Regions from separate parts of the Thalassotalea ponticola genome, predicted to be linked through region 1. Evidence: predicted binding sites of a transcription regulator. Region 1 holds the regulator's gene; each other region holds the start of a gene.
The links. Region 1 encodes LexA, which represses DNA repair genes until DNA is damaged. Its sites were predicted from a motif close to TACTGTATNNNNATACAGTA; they were not measured.
Positions count from the first base shown of each region.

Region 2: the regulator LexA is predicted to act here: its motif matches at 3,551-3,570, upstream of ACAY30_RS03415 (DNA topoisomerase III).
Region 3: the regulator LexA is predicted to act here: its motif matches at 4,072-4,091, upstream of imuA (translesion DNA synthesis-associated protein ImuA).

Region 1 covers NZ_CP166871.1:307,509-313,811, reverse strand. The annotation lists gene ACAY30_RS01410 (hypothetical protein) at 1-89, opposite strand, end outside; gene ACAY30_RS01405 (energy transducer TonB) at 612-1,019, shown strand; gene lexA (transcriptional repressor LexA) at 2,470-3,084, shown strand; gene coxB (cytochrome c oxidase subunit II) at 3,695-5,236, shown strand; gene ctaD (cytochrome c oxidase subunit I) at 5,248-6,303, shown strand, end outside.
Region 2 covers NZ_CP166871.1:788,125-794,427, reverse strand. The annotation lists gene ACAY30_RS03430 (BCCT family transporter) at 1-1,878, shown strand, start outside; gene ACAY30_RS03425 (MarR family winged helix-turn-helix transcriptional regulator) at 1,926-2,420, opposite strand; gene ACAY30_RS03420 (YkvA family protein) at 2,773-3,321, shown strand; gene ACAY30_RS03415 (DNA topoisomerase III) at 3,605-5,560, shown strand; gene ACAY30_RS03410 (XapX domain-containing protein) at 5,645-5,818, opposite strand; gene ACAY30_RS03405 (DUF2496 domain-containing protein) at 6,239-6,303, shown strand, end outside.
Region 3 covers NZ_CP166871.1:1,832,516-1,838,818, forward strand. The annotation lists gene ACAY30_RS07865 (error-prone DNA polymerase) at 1-1,878, opposite strand, end outside; gene ACAY30_RS07870 (DNA polymerase Y family protein) at 1,906-3,375, opposite strand; gene imuA (translesion DNA synthesis-associated protein ImuA) at 3,375-4,061, opposite strand; gene udp (uridine phosphorylase) at 4,611-5,381, opposite strand; gene ACAY30_RS07885 (DUF2750 domain-containing protein) at 5,446-5,832, opposite strand; gene aroG (3-deoxy-7-phosphoheptulonate synthase AroG) at 5,895-6,303, opposite strand, start outside.

The sequences.
Region 1 (6,303 bases):
TATGCTGACGATAAAAGTACAACAAAAAGCAACAGCAACTTAAGACCTGATAACTGAAAATGTATTCTATCCCGCACTACTGAGTCCATCTAAATATCCATACATAATTGCTGCGAATTTTGCTTTGGCCTATAACAGTTGTAATAAGTGGAAATATCCATGAAATACGGAATTATTCCACGTTTTATTTAATGATAATTATCGGTATTACTAGAACGACCGTTGTTCGCTCAAAGCGGAAGTAAATTTCCACTATGTTTTTATTTAATTTACTGATTAAACGTCAAAAGTAAAAGTGTCTATTACGACGATTCGTGACATGAAACTCAACAACATGTGCTACAAACTATTGATTTTAATGATAAATGCAATCGACACGGAACGATTTCGTTGCGCCTCAATAAGAGCTAAGCTGTTGATTATAAATAGGAATAAAAAAAGGATCTACGTTATGTAGATCCTTAATTTCATATCAGCCCAGCGTAAGCGGCCTTTTTTGTGCCCGGAATTTGACTATAAACAATTGAAAAGGTTAATGTATATTCAAGTGTTAGCAATCTAAACGTAACTGAAAAATTTAAAATAAATAGTTACTTAACAGGGAAATTACTTTGAATCAGCTATTAATAACCAATATAACAGTGATGTGTTTTTTGTTAGGTTGTGCTTCAACAAACAATGAAACTTTAAGTTTTAATAGCAAATGTGAAGGCTTTGAGTCCAATGACTCCGACAGGCTCGAATATAATTCTTATAAGAACTCTATCAATAGAGTAGCTCCTAAGTACCCAATTCAAGCGGCAAGAGATAAAGTTGAAGGGTATGTTCAATTTAATTTTGATATATCTGAACAAGGCAAGCCAATAAATATTGAACCAATATCGTCATTTCCTTCAGATACTTTTATAGACGCTGCAAAACAGGCTCTTTCACAGTGGGAATATATCCCTATGACTAAAAGTGGCTCGCCAGCATTAAGCAAGTGCCATAGTGTACAAATTGATTTTAGGCTGAGCTAAGACTGCAGAGTCGAGCTACGTACATTGTTGTGCTTAGAATTATATTTTAGTTAGGCTCAATATTCTTACTAGGACGTTAATATGAATAAATGAAAACCGCCTTCTTCACAAGGCATTAACCTTAAGTGGGGCGACCAACAAATTCGAGGCTTAGTCCTCGAATTTTTATTCATAAAAGTGAATATTTGACTTGGCGGTCGGTTAGGTTAGTATGAAGCGAAGTGGCGGAGGCAACTACCGCTTTGAGCGATAAGCAGACCTTATTAATACGATGAATAACAATAAGAAAAAATTAATCCGGATGCTGGCTATTCAAGTGTTGTTGACTGCCATTCACAAATATTTAGATACGCCAAATGATGTGAGTTTTATTACTTGGCACTTCTTAGCTGCATTGGGTTTTGGAATATATGTTATTTGGTTCGCTTTGAATCTACGATGCCCAAATTGCGGTGCTGGTCAGGTATTCCGAGGTTTAAGTGCGTTTAACATTCGGTGGCCTGAGAACAATTGCCACAAATGCGAAAAGCCTTTAGGCTAACAGGCAGTAAAGAGCGATCAACGGTCGGTTTAGTAATACCGATAATTATCATTTAATAAAACGTGGAATAATTCCGTGTTTCATGGATATTTCCACTTATTGCAACTGTTATGAGGATCAAAAGAGTGTTAGAGGACGTCAAGAATGCTTTTCATTTTGCGTTTGACAAATTCAGCCCGATTTTGGTCGGATGGACAATCGGCTTATATTTCTTAGGCGCTTTTTCATCTCCTGAGAATATTGACAATACTCATATAGCAAATTTTGATCGCTTTATAACCCTTTGTTTAATTTGTTTTGGTTTAGCCTTTTTATTTAAGCTTTTTAAGTTGCGCAGATCCCCATAACAAGGCAATAAAGTCATGGACGCAAAACAGTTGGCTGCGCTCGTGCCTCGCTTATTTTAGCCAACTATTTTGCGCCACTTATTGAGGTGTTATTACCTCGAAACCAGCGTATATTAGCAATTGCTAACGGGCAGAAAATGGCACAAAGCGGTCATAGCCTATTAGCAGATCTACGATTAGTGTGATTGTCAGATTTGGTTAAGACCTATTATTCACGTCTGACAGTTCAAGTCGAGACTTATACAAATTAAGTCAACGTCACAAGATGCTTATATGGACCAATAACTGGTTAAATACAAAAGATTGGCATTCAAATCACAAAGACCTTAGATAGGCTCATTTTTTGATCTTATCACCTCATTTTCGATCATTTTCCAGCAAAAACATGACAGTTCACTGAAGTTAACCCGCATTAAAGTATTTGCTCAGTTTATTTTGCTTGGATTATTTTAGAAATAAACTGGATTGCACACACACATACCTTATTTTTAATTTGCTGTTGCGATAATCCACAAGCTGTATATACTAACAGTAACTGTACGAATAAACAGGCCAAATTAACATGCGAGCACTAACTGCCAGACAACAACAAATATTTGATTTAATCAAAGAAACAATAAACGCCACCGGTATGCCACCGACACGTGCTGAAATTGCTAACTTTTTTGGCTTTAAATCTGCCAACGCCGCCGAAGAACATTTAAAAGCACTAGCCAAGAAAGGCTTTATTGAAATGCTGCCAGGCACGTCACGCGGTATCAAACTCGCAGAAGAGCACATCGACGACGACGGCCTACCACTTATTGGTCGCGTCGCTGCCGGTGAACCCATTTTGGCACAAGAGCACATTGAAGATAGATACAAAATTGATGGCAACCTATTTCATCCAGCCGCCGATTACTTACTGCGCGTTAACGGCGAGAGTATGAAAGATATTGGTATTATGGATGGTGATTTACTTGCCGTGCATCAAACAACTGATATCCACAATGGCCAAGTTATTGTTGCTCGTGTGGAAGATGACGTTACCGTAAAGCGTTTTAAACGAGAAGGTAATGTGGTGTACTTACACGCCGAAAATAAAGACTTTGAACCGATTGTCGTTGATTTAGCCGCAACGCCTTTTAATGTTGAAGGTATCGCAGTAGGTGTTATTCGCAACGCCGACTGGATGTAATAGCGGTAGTCTCACTGCTAACTGCTAACTGCTAACTGCTAACTGCTAACTGCAGTTCTATTATCTACCAATAGAAACTCACCTTTTACAATCGAACAATCAAGCGCCTTTTGTTGAAGGCGCTTTTTTATTTGTCCCGCAGAACACTATCCCTTTACACCGACACCTTTAGTGTGAAACATTTTTCCCTCCGACGAAAAAATCGTAAATCCATAAAAAATAAAGAGTATTTGCTCTACACGTAGTCATTACTAAATATCCAAAAATTCTATCATTTTTTACACAAACAGCTTTACCTCGTATAAAAATTGAGTAATTCTAGTATACGTATTAATCAGTTATTGGCATTTGTATCGCGTAATAACGAAAAAGCGCAACACATAACAACAATAACACGCGCAATATCTACCACATCAAAACCCAACGTAGATTTGCTGTACGTAAATAACAGCGGTGAAATTTCAACCGCACTATAAAAATAAAATTTACGGAAATTTGCGACATCGAATTAAGATGTATCTTGTCCTTCTTTCTGTATTTTCTTTGGCTTAATAAGCAGAGGAGATGTCGAGTGAAAAGACGCAACCTGAGTTGGCTGTTGTTGACAAGTATGTTTGTCAGTTCAGTTCATGCTGAGTCGCAATTCAATATGACTAAAGGTGTGACGGATGTCAGCCAAAATGTCTATGACTTGCATATGATGGTCATGTGGATCTGTACCGCCATCGGTATTGTCGTATTTGGGGCCATGTTTTGGTCAATGCTTTTCCACCGTAAATCAAAGGGATCTAAGCCAGCTGATTTTCATGAAAGCACGAAAGTAGAGATACTGTGGACGGCCATTCCTGTTTTTATTCTTATTGCCATGGCATGGCCAGCAACCAAAACGCTGATCGCCATGGAAGATAACTCAAATTCCGATATCACCATTCAAGTCACCGGTTCACAATGGAAGTGGCATTATAAATACTTTGATCAAGGCATCGAGTTTTACAGTGTGTTAGCCACTCCGAGAGAACAGTTTGACAATCGCGAAGGTGAAGGCGCGCCCAAGGGTGAAAATTACTTGTTAGAAGTCGATAAGCCGTTGGTAATTCCGGTAAATAGAAAAGTCCGCTTCTTAATTACCTCTGATGACGTCATTCACTCGTGGTGGGTACCCGCGTTTGCAGTCAAGCAAGATGCAAACCCAGGCTTTATCAACGAAGCGTGGACTAAGGTCAACGAGCCAGGTATTTATCGCGGCCGATGCGCCGAGTTGTGTGGCAAAGACCACGGTTATATGCCGATTGTGGTTGATGTTCGCAGCGAAGTCGACTACGAGCAATGGATTAACGAGCAGAAAATTGCCATAACCAAAGCGAAACAAGCTGAAGCGGCATCGCTCAATGCACAAATGAGTATGGACGAGCTAATGAGCTTAGGTCAACAAACCTACACCGCCCACTGCGCCGCCTGTCACCAACCCAATGGTCAAGGCTTACCACCGGCATTCCCAGCCTTGGCGGGCTCGGGCATTGCGATAGACCCAGAAAAAGTCAGCGAACACATTAATGTGGTCTTTCACGGTCGTGCTGGTACCGGTATGCAAGGCTATGGCAAACAGTTGAGCCTTAAAGAAATTGCCGCTGTTGTCACCTATGAGCGAAACGCTTGGGGCAACAACACAGGCGATGCAGTACAAGCCAAAGATGTTCAAAACACCGCGTCAGGTGACTCAGCCGATACTGCCGATACGGCTAGTGCAGCGCCAGCGTCAACAGCACCGACTAGTCAGGCACTAGTCGCTGACGTCGCAAGTGATGCCGAACAAAGCGTTGCGGCCAGCGCAAGCGATACCATGGACGACTTAGAAATGAGTGAGCTAATGACACTCGGCGAACAAGTTTATATAGCTAAATGTGCCGCTTGTCATCAAGCCAATGGCGAGGGTATGCCACCGGCATTTCCCGGCTTAAAAGGCAGCGCTATCGCAACTGGTGATATCAGCGCCCATATTGATATGGTCGTTAACGGTAAGCCAGGTACGGCGATGATGGGCTTTGCTAGCCAATTATCAGCGCAAGAAATGGCCGCGGTTATTACCTACGAGCGCAATGCTTGGGGCAATGATACCGGCGATGTAGTTCAAGCCAAAGACGTTGCTAAGTAGGGGGAATGATTATGAGTACTGCAACTGACACATTAGATCATATCGATGATCACCATGATCATAAAATGACCGGCATCAAGCGTTGGTTATTCACAACCAACCACAAAGATATCGGTACGCTATACCTTTGGTTTAGCTTCATTATGCTGCTTACTGGTGGCGCCATGGCGATGGTTATTCGGGCTGAGTTATTTCAACCTGGATTGCAAATTGTCGAGCCAGATTTCTTTAACCAAATGACCACAGTTCACGGTCTCATTATGGTCTTCGGCGCCATTATGCCAGCCTTTACCGGGCTAGCTAACTGGTTAATTCCAATGATGATTGGTGCTCCAGACATGGCTCTACCAAGATTGAATAACTGGTCATTTTGGATACTGCCATTTGCGTTTACCATCTTGTTATCGTCATTGTTTTTAGAGGGTGGTGGTCCTAACTTTGGCTGGACGTTCTACGCACCGTTATCAACCACGTATTCAAATGGCAGTACCGCATTTTTTGTATTTGCGGTACACATCATGGGTATTTCATCAATCATGGGCGCAATAAATATCATCGTGACCATTATGAACATGCGCGCACCCGGCATGACGTACATGAAAATGCCATTATTCGTGTGGACCTTCTTTATTACCGCTTACCTACTTATTGCGGTTATGCCGGTATTGGCAGGTGCGGTAACCATGGTACTAACAGACACCTACTTTGGCACCTCGTTTTTTGATGCCGCAGGTGGTGGTGACCCAGTCATGTTCCAGCACATCTTTTGGTTCTTTGGTCACCCAGAAGTGTACATCATGATTTTGCCGGCGTTTGGTATTGTATCTACAACCATTCCAGCGTTCACTCGTAAACGCTTATTTGGTTATAGCTCAATGGTATACGCCACCGCATCAATTGCCTTTTTATCGTTTATCGTATGGGCACACCACATGTTTACCACCGGTATGCCGTTAGCGGGTGAACTGTTCTTTATGTATTGTACGATGCTAATTGCGGTGCCCACCGGGGTGAAAGTGTTTAACTGGGTAGCCACCATGTGGCAAGGTTCAATGACGTTTGAAACA
Region 2 (6,303 bases), 480 kb from region 1:
TTTACCCTAGTCTGGCCAGACACAGCCACCCAAACGTTTCAAGCAATGCAACAGAGCATTACCATAAACGGTGGCTGGTTTTATGTACTTACCGTGGCGATTCTCCTGGGCGTGATTCTGTTTTTGGCGATTTCACGGTTTGGCGATATCAAGCTTGGGCCCGATCACTCGACCCCAGACTATTCAATGACCTCATGGATTTCAATGTTATTTGCCGCCGGTATGGGGATCGGCTTAATGTTCTTTGGCGTTGCCGAACCATTAATGCATTACTTGTCACCACCAACTGCCGAGCCAGGCTCAAGAGAAGCAATTAAAGAAGCAATGCGCATTACCTTTTTTCATTGGGGATTTCACGCTTGGGCCATCTATGCCTTAGTAGCCCTGATCCTTGGTTACTTTTCCTATCGACAAGGTCTCCCTCTCACCTTGCGTTCCGCTCTTCACCCGATAATAGGCGATCGCATATACGGTTGGCCTGGACACTTGGTTGATATGTTTGCTGTGGTCAGTACGGTATTTGGTACGGCAACATCATTGGGTATTGGTGCGTCGCAGGTCAATGCCGGCTTAAACTATCTCTATCAATTTGATATTAATGCCAATAATCAGTTGATTATCATAATTACAATAACATTTTTTGCCTCAATTTCGGTAGCCACTGGCTTAGATAAAGGGATAAAAATATTATCGGAAATCAACATGAAGTTAGCGGTATTGTTGCTGCTTTTGGTATTCTCTATCGGCCCAACGGTGTTCTTACTACAGGCGTATTTACAAAACATCGGTGAGTATTTATCGACCATAGTGTCTAAGACGTTTAACTTGTTTGCCTATGATAAACAAGATTGGATTGGCGGTTGGACAATCTTCTATTGGGGCTGGTGGCTTGCGTGGGCACCGTTTGTCGGGCTGTTTATCGCTCGTATATCAAAAGGTAGAACAATTCGCGAGTTTATTTTTGGCGCACTATTTGTGCCCACGTTGTTTACTCTCTTGTGGATGAGTATTTTTGGTAACTCAGCAATATCGATGGTTGTTAACGATGGCATCAGTAAAATTGGCGACATGGTCAGCGAGAACTCGTCAGTCGCCTTATTTGTGTTTCTCGATCAGCTACCTTGGTCTAATGTGCTTATGGTGGTAACTATCGCTATGATCGTTATTTTCTTTGTCACCTCATGTGATTCGGGTGCCATGGTGGTTGATATGTTGTGTTCAAATGGTCGCAATGATACGCCGATGTGGCAACGACTTTTTTGGGCTATTCTAATGGGCTCAGTTGCCGGTGTATTAAGCTTAGTTGGCGGCTTAGAGGCATTGCAAACCGTTACCATCGCCAGCGCTTTGCCGTTTGCATTTGTGTTATTGCTAGCTTGTTATGGTCTGGCTAAAGCACTGCGTATTGAATCAGCGAAGCGGTACAGCCTAAAGTACAATTTAAGCGCTAATAATATTTACAGCGGTGGCGATGATTGGCAACAAAACCTCAACAATATTTTATCTACCCCTAGCAGGAATAACGTCGACGTATTTATTAATAATACGGTGAAACCCGCTTTGGAAAAAGTCAAAGCGCAATTTCAACTCAATGATATTGACGTAACGATAGAGCCTGAAAAAGGCGCAATTGTCATGCGCGTGTGCCATGGCGATGAATACGACTTTATTTACGGCGTTTATAAAAAACAATACACCACGTCTGAATCAAGTGATGCACCCAACAGCGGGCCGCAGAGCTATTTTCGCGCAGAAGTGCACTTAATTGAAGGTGGGCAAGATTACGATATTATGGGCTGGTCTGAGCAAGCAGTGATCAACGATATTGTTGATCAATACCAAAAGCACATGCACTTTTTACACTTACTTAGAGAGTAATTCCCCTAAAACACCAGCAGGCATTGACACAATAACAGAGAATAGCGCTAACCGTTATTCTCTGTTTCAATGCTTTTATGCATGGGATCGATTTCTAACACCGGTGCGGCATCAATTTCAGTGGCATCCATCATACTAGCGATACGTTGCATTGATGATAACAACAGAGACTGTTCCCATTCCTGTAAATTGCAGAATTTTTGAATAAAATGTTGTTGTAGAAGTTGTGGTGCGTCGATAAGAGCGTTGCGTCCGCTTTCAGATAAGTACAAGCTGACGCGGCGTTTATCGGTTGAGCTACGAATACGCTCAATAAGTCCTCGACTTTCTAGACGATCGAGTATGTTGGTAACCGTTGCGGCACTTAAATTAATTTGTTTGGCCACCTGACTGGCTGTTACTCCCTTTACACGACCTATTTCTTGCATAATAAGTAATTGCGGGCCTGTTAATCCCGATGACTTATTTAACTGCTTTGAATGTAAATCAATGGCGCGAATGACTTTGCGAATTGATACTAATAATTCTTCGTACTTTTCCATAACATCGCTCTTATGCAAATTTGTGCAAAGAATAACACATAAACAGCATACTTTTTAATAATTTTAACTACTTACCTGATTGCCTAAGAGTCAGTCGAAAACCTGCCTAAGCGCATGGCTTTGGCTGTTTAGCTGATAACTCCCTTGGAGGTTTAAACTCACTATACTTACCCGCTGATTTACCCGCTGAGCGCTTGCTTTAAGCCCAGTAACAAACCGACGAAATCAATCGCGTCGTCGATCTATCACCTCAATATTGTTGATTTGACATGGTGAAAATAAAAATATCTGATAAATTTATAAGGGAATAACGAAAAAGTCTGCCTGAAATTTCAGCCACATAAGGAGAACAATGATGGCGTTTGAAGTGACGTTTGAATTAACCGAATCTGACTTTGAGCATTTTCGTGAAGTGATGCACAAAGCGCAAGCTAAAACCAAGCATTTTAGCGAACATACCATTATTACAAACGCGCAAAAATTAATAACAAGCGTGCACTCCAACGTGCCTACTTTTGTGAGTGAGCGCATCGATAAGCTGAAAACCCTGATTGCCATGCTCGAAGACAGTGAGTGGCAAATCCCCGATGATGAAAAAAGTAATGTTCTTAGCGCACTTGCGTATTTTAGCGATCCAGAAGACTTAGTTCCGGATCACATTCCAGCGTTAGGCTTTCTCGACGATGCAATCATGATTGAACTAGTGAGTGAGGACTTAAAAGACGATATAGAAGCGTTCGATGAGTTTTGCGAGTACCGAGCACGTGAACAAGATCGCTCTGAAGAGACCATCACTAAAGACGATTGGCTTGATGCAAAACGCCGCGAACTACACTCAAGAATGCGCCACCGTCGCCTATCTAGACGAGGCTCTGGTTCCTCGTTCCGCTCCATTTTTTAAAATCTATCTAAGCTGCACAATTTGCCCTAGCTCATTATTAGTGAGTTAGGGTGAGTTGCTTATCTTCCCAGACTAACTATCGCCTTCGCTTATTCGCAGGGTAGGTTATTCGATGCCATGCCCCACATAAACACAAGCAACAGTACTTGCGTCTGTGCTAGACGCAAATGAGTCTGCTCCTGCTTTGTTACTGTGTTGCTGCGCTCGTGTATTTACAGCCAGCCTGAACAACTGTATATTTAAACAGTCTAAAAAGTTTATTGTTCAGGGTAAAGTGGCTGTGATGAAATTGTATATTGCCGAAAAACCGAGTTTGGCTCGTGCTGTTGCTGCGGTAATGAGCAAACCACAACAAAAAGGTGATGGCTTTATCAAAGTCGCCAATGGAGACATTGTTACCTGGTGCATAGGACATTTATTAGAGCAGGCCGAACCTGATGCTTATGATCCGGCTTTTAAAAAATGGTCCACTGAACACTTACCCATTATCCCCTCAGACTGGAAGCTCGTTGTTAAAAGCAAAACAAGAAAGCAATTCAACGTTGTAAAAAAACTGATAAAACAAGCGGATATCCTAGTAAATTTAGGTGACCCTGATCGCGAAGGTCAAATTTTAATTGATCAGATGTTCAACTATTGCGGAGCCTCTGAGCAACAGAAAAAATCAGCTCTTCGCTGTCTGGTTAGTGATTTAAACCCAAGTGCAGTCACTCGGGCATTAAATAACTTAAAGCCAAATAGCGACTTTTTATCGTTGTCTGTTTCAGCACTGGCAAGGGCAAGAGCCGATTGGCTTTATGGTATGAACATGACGCGCATGTGTACCTTACAAGGACAAAAAAGTGGTTACCAAGGGGTATTGTCAATTGGACGAGTGCAAACCCCAGTTCTAGGATTAGTTGTTCACCGAGATCTTGCTATAGAGAACTTTGTATCAACGCCATTTTATGAGGTTATTGCAACCTTAAAAACAGCAAAGGGCGAAATCTACAAGGGAAAGTGGAAGCCAAGTGAATCATGTAAACCTTATATGGACGATGAAGACAGGGTTATTTCTAGGCCGCTTGCCGAAAATGTAGTGAATCGAATCGCCAATAAGCGAGGCAATATTGCTGATTTCATAAAGAAAACATCAAAAAAATCTGCACCGCTGCCCCACTCACTATCATCACTTCAAATAGAAGCAGCCAAAGTTTTTGGCTATAGCGCTCAAAAAGTTCTTGATACTTGCCAAGCTCTGTATGAGAGGCATAAACTGATCACGTATCCGAGATCGGATTGTAGGTACCTACCTAAAGAGCATTTATCAGAGGCAGGAAAAGTACTTCAAGCAATAGCCTCTATTGATAAAAAATTAGCAAACTTCACTGATGATGCTGACGTATCACGAAAAAGCTCAGCATGGAATGATAGCAAAGTGGGTGCTCACCACGCGATTATTCCAACAACCAAAAAAATTGATTCAGCAAAGTTGTCTAACGACGAATTAAATATTTATTACTTGGTCGCTAGACACTACCTGATACAGTTTTACCCGCCAAGTGAGTATGCCGATAAACAAATTAAAACGATTATTGAAGGTGGCTTGTTTATTTCCAAACAAAGAGACTTAACATACGTCGGCTGGCAAGCACTTTTTAACAAACAAGAAAGTCAAACAAGACAGGCTGAAGATACCTTACCTGACGTTGCTATCAATGATCCAATACAGTGTGTGGCGGGCACAATAGAAGACAAAAATACAACGCCCCCTAAGAGATTTACCGACGCCACCCTATTAGCTGCCATGACCGGTATCGCAAGATACGTAACGTCGGCTGACATAAAAAAAATACTAAAAGATACTGATGGTATCGGTACAGAGGCGACTCGAGCGAGTATTATCGAATTGCTGTTTAAAAGGCAATATTTGAGTAGAAAGGGCAAAGAAATTATTGCTACCGAAATTGGGAGAAGCGTGATTCTGGCATTACCAGAAAGTGTCGGCGAGCCAGACATGACCGCTATATGGGAAGCTCAATTAGAAGCTATTTATCAAAAGCAAAGAAAGTACGGTGATTTTATGAATGATGTCACCGAGAACCTAAACAGGCTTTTATATGACACTGGTAACGCAAACTTCAGTAGTTTAAAAGGCAAAGGAAAAATGAAAGCCCGTCGCAACTACAAGAAGCAACGTTCATCGACTACCCGTTCATCGAGTACAGCGAGCCGACGCACCAAGGGCTCGTTTTCTTAGAAAAAAGGTTATCGGCATTTCACCACAATGAGCAAGTCGAAAGTTGCGACCTAATCAACGATATTCACACTGCACCTTGGTTAGCTAGCCGGTGAAAAACTTCTCAGCAATCCACAGGTACACCAGTCCGCCTAAATACACACCGACAATCCCCATGACCCCCGGTAACACGGGCGGAGCTGGAATCGGCAATTTTAGAAATGAAAACAAGATCCCGACTACAAACCCGGCGACTGTCGCTAAGATAACCTCTTGCATAAACGCTCCTTTTAGCTTGAAAATATGCAGTGATTCTTAGTTTAGTCTAAATCGTAGTCAATGCTATTGCTTAGCGCATGACACGGGAGATTTGTTAACGCGAGTTGCCGCGTTCTCGTTAACGTGAACTTCGTCGCTGGGATTGTCACCAAGTGTTGTTAACTGTGATACACTGACGTTACACGAGGACGTGTTGACATTTGAGGTACAAATTTTGTTCAAGCTAAATGATTTCTGATCAAAATAGCTGTCAAGCAGCATAGCCATCTATGTAAATGTCAGATATTACAGAGCAGGGAGAATTTAGGCAGAACCCTTGGGGCAGCAAAGTTCAACACGCCCTAGTAACTGCATTGCTCTTTTTATCAATTTAGCTATTTGGCGCTAAATAACGCACTTTCAGATAACAGTAACCGCACTATGGATGATCAGAGTATGATTGACAACGCGCCTGATGACGTAAAACTCGCCATTGATATAATCCA
Region 3 (6,303 bases), 1.5 Mb from region 1:
AGGGTGCACCATATTACCCTGAATAGGACCTGGTCGAACGATCGCTATTTGGATGACCAAATCGTAGTACGTTGCTGGCTTTAATCGAGGTAACATACTCATTTGCGCCCGTGATTCTATTTGAAAAACGCCAACGGTATCGGCTTTTTGCAACATGTGATAGACCTGTTTATCATCTGCTAAATGAGTGATATCGGCAATCGATAGTGATTGTTGATAATGCTGTTCAATCTCAGTAAAACACTTACTGATCGCAGTTAACATACCCAATGCCAGAATATCCACTTTTAACAAACCCAACGACTGTAAATCATCTTTGTCCCATTGGATCACCGTGCGCTGCTCCATGGCTGCATTTTCAACGGGTACTAGCTCATATAAAGGCCCATTAGAAATGACAAAACCACCCACATGTTGCGATAAATGACGTGGAAAACCTAATATTTGCTCAACCAACTCGACTAAGTGACGCCCTTGTGTCGCATTTGTGTCTATGCCTAATTCAACAAGTTGGGACTGCCAACATTGCTGATTATCGCGACGATTAATGTTATTAATTAAAAACTCTAACTGAGTGACGTTAAAGCCCAATGCTTTACCCACTTCGCGAATCGCACTTTTTAAACGATATGTGATCACCGTTGCGGCAATCGCGGTTCGTTCGCGTCCGTACTTTTGATAGATATATTGGATCACTTCTTCACGGCGCTGGTGTTCAAAGTCAACATCTATATCGGGAGGTTCGTTGCGCTCTTTCGATATAAAGCGCTCAAATAAAACGGCAATTTGGCGAGGATCAACAGAGGTAATTTCAAGGCAATAACAAACAACCGAATTAGCCGCTGACCCTCGTCCTTGATAGAGGATTTGCTGTTGCTTAGCAAAACGCACCACATCGTAAATGGTAATAAAGTAATATGCGTAATCCAATTCCTCTATAAGCCTCAGTTCTTTATTAATAATCTCTTGAATGTGTTTAGGTACGCATTGACCAAAGCGCCTATGTGCCCCTTGTTTCACTAACGATTTTAAATACGCTATCGCGGTTTGTCCCTTGGGAACTAACTCTTGCGGATATTCGTAACGCAAGCTAGTTAATTTAAAGCGACACCGCTTGGCAATATTTACCGCTTCATCTAACCACGCTTGAGGAAATAACGCAGTGAGCTTGTTCAATGGTCGCAATGCATATTCGGCGTTTGCCAATAAGCTCTGCCCCAGTTGGCTGATGATTTTACCTTCTGCAATGGCGGCTAATGTATGCTGTAAAGGCAGGCGACAAGGATCGTGCATCAGTACCCCACCACACGCTGTGATCGGCAATTTAAATAACTTAGCTAAACGCTGGCAATGAGCTTGATAGGTGTGATCACTGGCTTTTAAGTATCTGGTATAGCCAATCCATAAACGAGAGCCATGATATTTCGTTAACCACTGCCCCCATTGCTCGTCAGTACAAGGGCTGTTGCTACTCATATCATCTTCGACCACCGACGGCTCCCCTTTAGGTATCCAAATCAACAGGCAGTGTTGTATCGACATGATATCCCAATCGGACAGCTGGTATTCACCTTTTGCACTGCGTCGACGTGCATTGCTGATAATACGGCACAGTTCGCCATAGGCTTTGCGATCAGGGCAAAGCAGAATAAAAGTTAACTGCCGATAGTGAAAGACACTGCCGATAATCAGCTCGATAGCCAGCTGTTTACGGTCAATTTCACTATGCGCTCTAACCACACCGGCAACAGAACATTCATCGGTGATCGCCAAGGCTTGATAATTTAACTCATTCGCCTTTTGCACCAGCTCCTCTGGGTGTGAAGCCCCCGTTAAAAAGGAAAAATTACTTTGACAAAACAATTCCGCATAAGACATGGCTCTTTCTCTTGTATCACTCTCTTGTTAACTAAACAATCCATGTATAAACCAATCGTTGTCAGGTGTTCTAAATACCCACAACCACTGCCCATGAGCAGAACGAGCAATAAAATAATCACGACATATACTGTGCTCATCCCACCAACCGCTAATAATGCGTTCAGGGCCGTGGTGCAAGGTAACGTTATCAGTTAACGCGAACGGTTGTTCTAGTAAGAGACTTGGACGGTGACTCTGCCCTGCCACTTCTTCGACGCGAGTGCTATTTAACTTATTTTCAATGTCTTCTGGTTGATGATAACGCAAGCCACACTCAGGTCGATGATCGCTAACCGCTGACACTGAAAAGACAGCATCTTGACCTAACTTAGCCTGTAATTTGGCGATCAACTGTGCAGCCCCTGTCGCCGCTTGCTGTGATGCAAATAAATCGCTGTGTTTAAATTCACTTTTGTCTACCTCACACGCTTTAACCGAAATTGCCACTACAGGCGCCATAAGCGTTACTGACTCCAGTGTTAACAGGCTAAGCTCTAACCACTGAGATGAGCGATATTCCCCATGTGCGCTATTAATCATCAAGGTTTGATGTGGGGGGTGATGATCGCGAAAGTACAAGGTTACCTGTAATTGTTGACAGCGTTGTTGGCGTAGGTAAAGAAACTGCTCTAGCGACTGATAAATACTGTAAAGAGGCTTTTCTAGATACATCACATTACTGATGTCATGCCATAGGTCTAAGTGCTTAAAAAATTTTTCATCGGGCTGATAAAACGTTATTGGGTGGTGTAATTGGCCAGTAAAACGCCCGACATAATTGACTAAATCAATATCAAAACGCTTGGCGATATCGGTTAACGGTAAAGCAATTAATTGCTCTACCTGTTCGATACCGATGCGCTTGAGGTGATTGATGTTTTTTGCTGATAGCCCAGTATGAGCCAAGGCTAATGGATGCAATTCTTGCTCAATCTCGTGCTGATCAGCACTGATTATATTGCACTGATTTTTGGCCAAAAGTATGGCGCCATTAACCGAGTAAGCAGTAGCGTAATAATAATCCACATTAGCAGAGTCTAGGTGTGTGCTTAGCGCCTGCCAATAATGAGTTAAATTTTGATACAGGGTTAGCATACGACTGACGTTCAATAGCAAGCCATTAGTTGAGTGCATACAAATATCTGCACTCAATAAATACAGGCTATCAGCAAGCTCTTGTAAACGCTGTTGTTCAATGTTTTGTTGATATGGATATACGCACACATTAGCTGCTAATGATGCAGCGCTAGCTAGCCCCATATCAATGTCGATACCTTGCTGTTTGGCACTCGTATTACATTGCACAATGCGATGCGTTTTTTCATCGACAATAACCGTGGGACGAGAATCGAGATGCTGATACAAGGTATTTAATTGCAAACAGGGAAAGTGTAAATAAAGCCATAGTGACCGACCCTGTTGTTGATCAGGATAGCGATTATCAAGGTGCGACATTACGACACGTCTCTCACATTGGGAAACATTGTGATATTTTCGCTTTCAGGAATAGACACCAGCCAGGGCCAGCGACGTCCTAAAGGAAGGATAAAAGGCGCTACTGGCCAACCTTTTTTTCGCTTGTTAATGGCCACTTTTACCCCTTGTGGGTGAGGCTCTAGCGATAAACTTAAGTCAACGGGCAAACCGATGTCATCAGGTTTTTGATAGCGAATTAAAAACTGTCGGCTCCCCCCTTCTTGAGCAGCTAATTGCAACCGTTTGATATGGCGAACCTGAATCGCTTTATTGCACCACAACAAGACATCACTGCAACAACCACTGAGCAAGCTTTGCTCGGCAGTCCATAACGCCTGTTGAGTCGATTGAGGATAAACACACAATATGCGGTGTTGATCGATGCCTGCGTACTGCCAAGCACTTGCGTTAATTAATCCCGGCGGGTTTATTAACATCAAGCATTGCTTGCTTTGATTGTCGGCGATTAATGGCATCAACAAACGCAGCTCACCAATAGCTATTGCACTGAGTAACTCGATAACACCAGAGGCAGGAAACCCGCCATTGAGCTTTTCATCGAGCAGCGCATAACCTGTCGATAAAATATCTCGTTTGGGTTGGTGAACGTCGTTAGCATGCCAAACCAATTGTTTGCGTTTAAGAAAGTCGATTAATTCATTCATTTTAAATTACACCTGTATATACGTACAGTATATGTACTATAACTGATTTCAGCAAGTGTTGAACAAATCAATTTGCGAACGACTAAAATTGAACACTTATATTTACGCTCTAAGTTATATCTCAGCGCCAATTGTTGATGTGGTTTTCACCGGTAAGAAGACTTTCAGATAACAATATAAACTCTCATCATGCAGGCACTTGAACGTTCGGGTGAGGTTATTGCTATTATGCTTGACCTCGCGTTTTCTTAAGCGACCATGAAAACTCAAGTTTTGGCAATAATCATTGTATCTGGGGGTAGATCAGGTAATAGTATCAATGGATTAGATCAGGAAACTATCAGTGCCAAGCCAGATAACCGCAAATATCCCATGTCGTAAATCGTGCTAATCCACTAAACAATACACCGACAGTAATAATTGATATGCTAGATGTTCAAGCTCCCTGCATGACCTCGGGAGCTTGAACAGAGAGAAGTCACTGTCAGCCACTGATAACCACGCTAAGTACTGTGTACACGAAACGACTGAATGTCGTTAAGCGATGAGTTACGAGATATCAGCGAGCACGAGTTGCGCGGCTCTGACCACTGCGCTAATGGAGCGATTTTCAACCAATTTATGCGTTTCTGCATCGGGTATTTCGCTGTTGTGTCGATTGACAATAACCCCAGCTAAACACCCCGCTTTTAAGCCCGAGCTGGCACACATAGTGAGCAGTGTCGCCGATTCCATTTCGTAATTAAGCACGCCCATTTCTTGCCACTCTTCACACGAGCCAACAAAGCGCTTAACTACCCGTCCGGTATAGGTATCATAACGCTCTTGCCCTGGGTAGAAAGTATCACTCGAGGCAGTTATACCTGTATACACTGCCCCGTCTTGCTCATTTGCCGCTTGATACATCGCATGGCTGACGTGAAAGTCAGCGACAGCGGGAAACTCCATCGGTGCAAAGTGTAAACTTGCCCCGTCAAGTCGTACCGACCCGGTACTGACGATAATATCACCGACGTTAATCTCTGGTTGAATGGCACCTGTTGTGCCAATGCGCAAAAAATAACGCACACCAATCTGTGCCAACTCTTCAACGGCAATCGACGTTGATGGACCACCAATGCCGGTTGAGCAAACCACCACTGGATGACCATCGATTTGCCCTTTATACAAGGTGTATTCTCGTTGTGATTTGATAAACGTCGGTTCATCTAAGTGTTGTGCGATTCGATCCACCCTGCCCGGGTCACCTGGTAAAATAGCCAAGACCGCATCGTCAATATCGTCTTTTGTTACCCCTAAATGAAAAACAGCGTTAGCCATAAAGCCCCCTTGTTCCGTTGGTAGCTTTAGTCTAGACGCTGAATTGAAAAAACGCGTATGAAAACTAGTTTTTACGCTCTAATTTTGCTTGTTTTTTAGCTAATGCTTCGGCAAATTGCCACGGGTATAATATTTGCCCTGTTAAATTGTTATTAGGGAAAATAATGAGACACAAATCGTCTTCCTCCATACCAGGCAACCAGCGCTGTTGAATTTCGTCAAGGGTTAATTTTAACGGTTCACAATGCGACCACTCGTCTGTAGCCCAACTTTGCGCGGTCTCTTTGGTCGGCCAAAACGGAACCAAATCTTCGCCGTCGTCGGTGAGCATAACCGCGCCGTGTTGATCGGTTAAAATCCACGCCTGACGCTCTGCCATCAAGTGTTGCATAAATACATCGTAACGCTGTGCGTCAGTTAAGTGTAAACTGTCTTTGTCTATAGCTACCATGATAAGCTACCTCTTGTTAATGAAACCGGCCAACACTGTGAATTTGGTTCTTTTACACGCTATTATTTTTGCATTCGCGCCGACGACGCTTTTGCCAGTTTATCTAATAACACTTCGGTATCTTGCCAACCAATACACGCATCAGTAATACTTTGACCATACGTCGCGGCTTTATTATCGACCAGATCTTGACGCCCTTCCACTAGGTGACTCTCTACCATCACCCCAAAAATAGACTGATTCCCGTCTTTTATCTGGCCGCAAACGTCATCACAAACAAGCATTTGGTTTTCAAATTTCTTACTTGAATTAGCATGTGAAAAATCAACCATCACTTTGTCTAGCACATTGGCCTTGGCTAATTGCTCGGTGATATTATCGATGTGCGGTTTGGTGTAGTTAGGTTCTTTGCCGCCGCGCAAAATAATGTGGCAATCGGGGTTTCCTTTCGTTTCAACAATCGCAGAATGA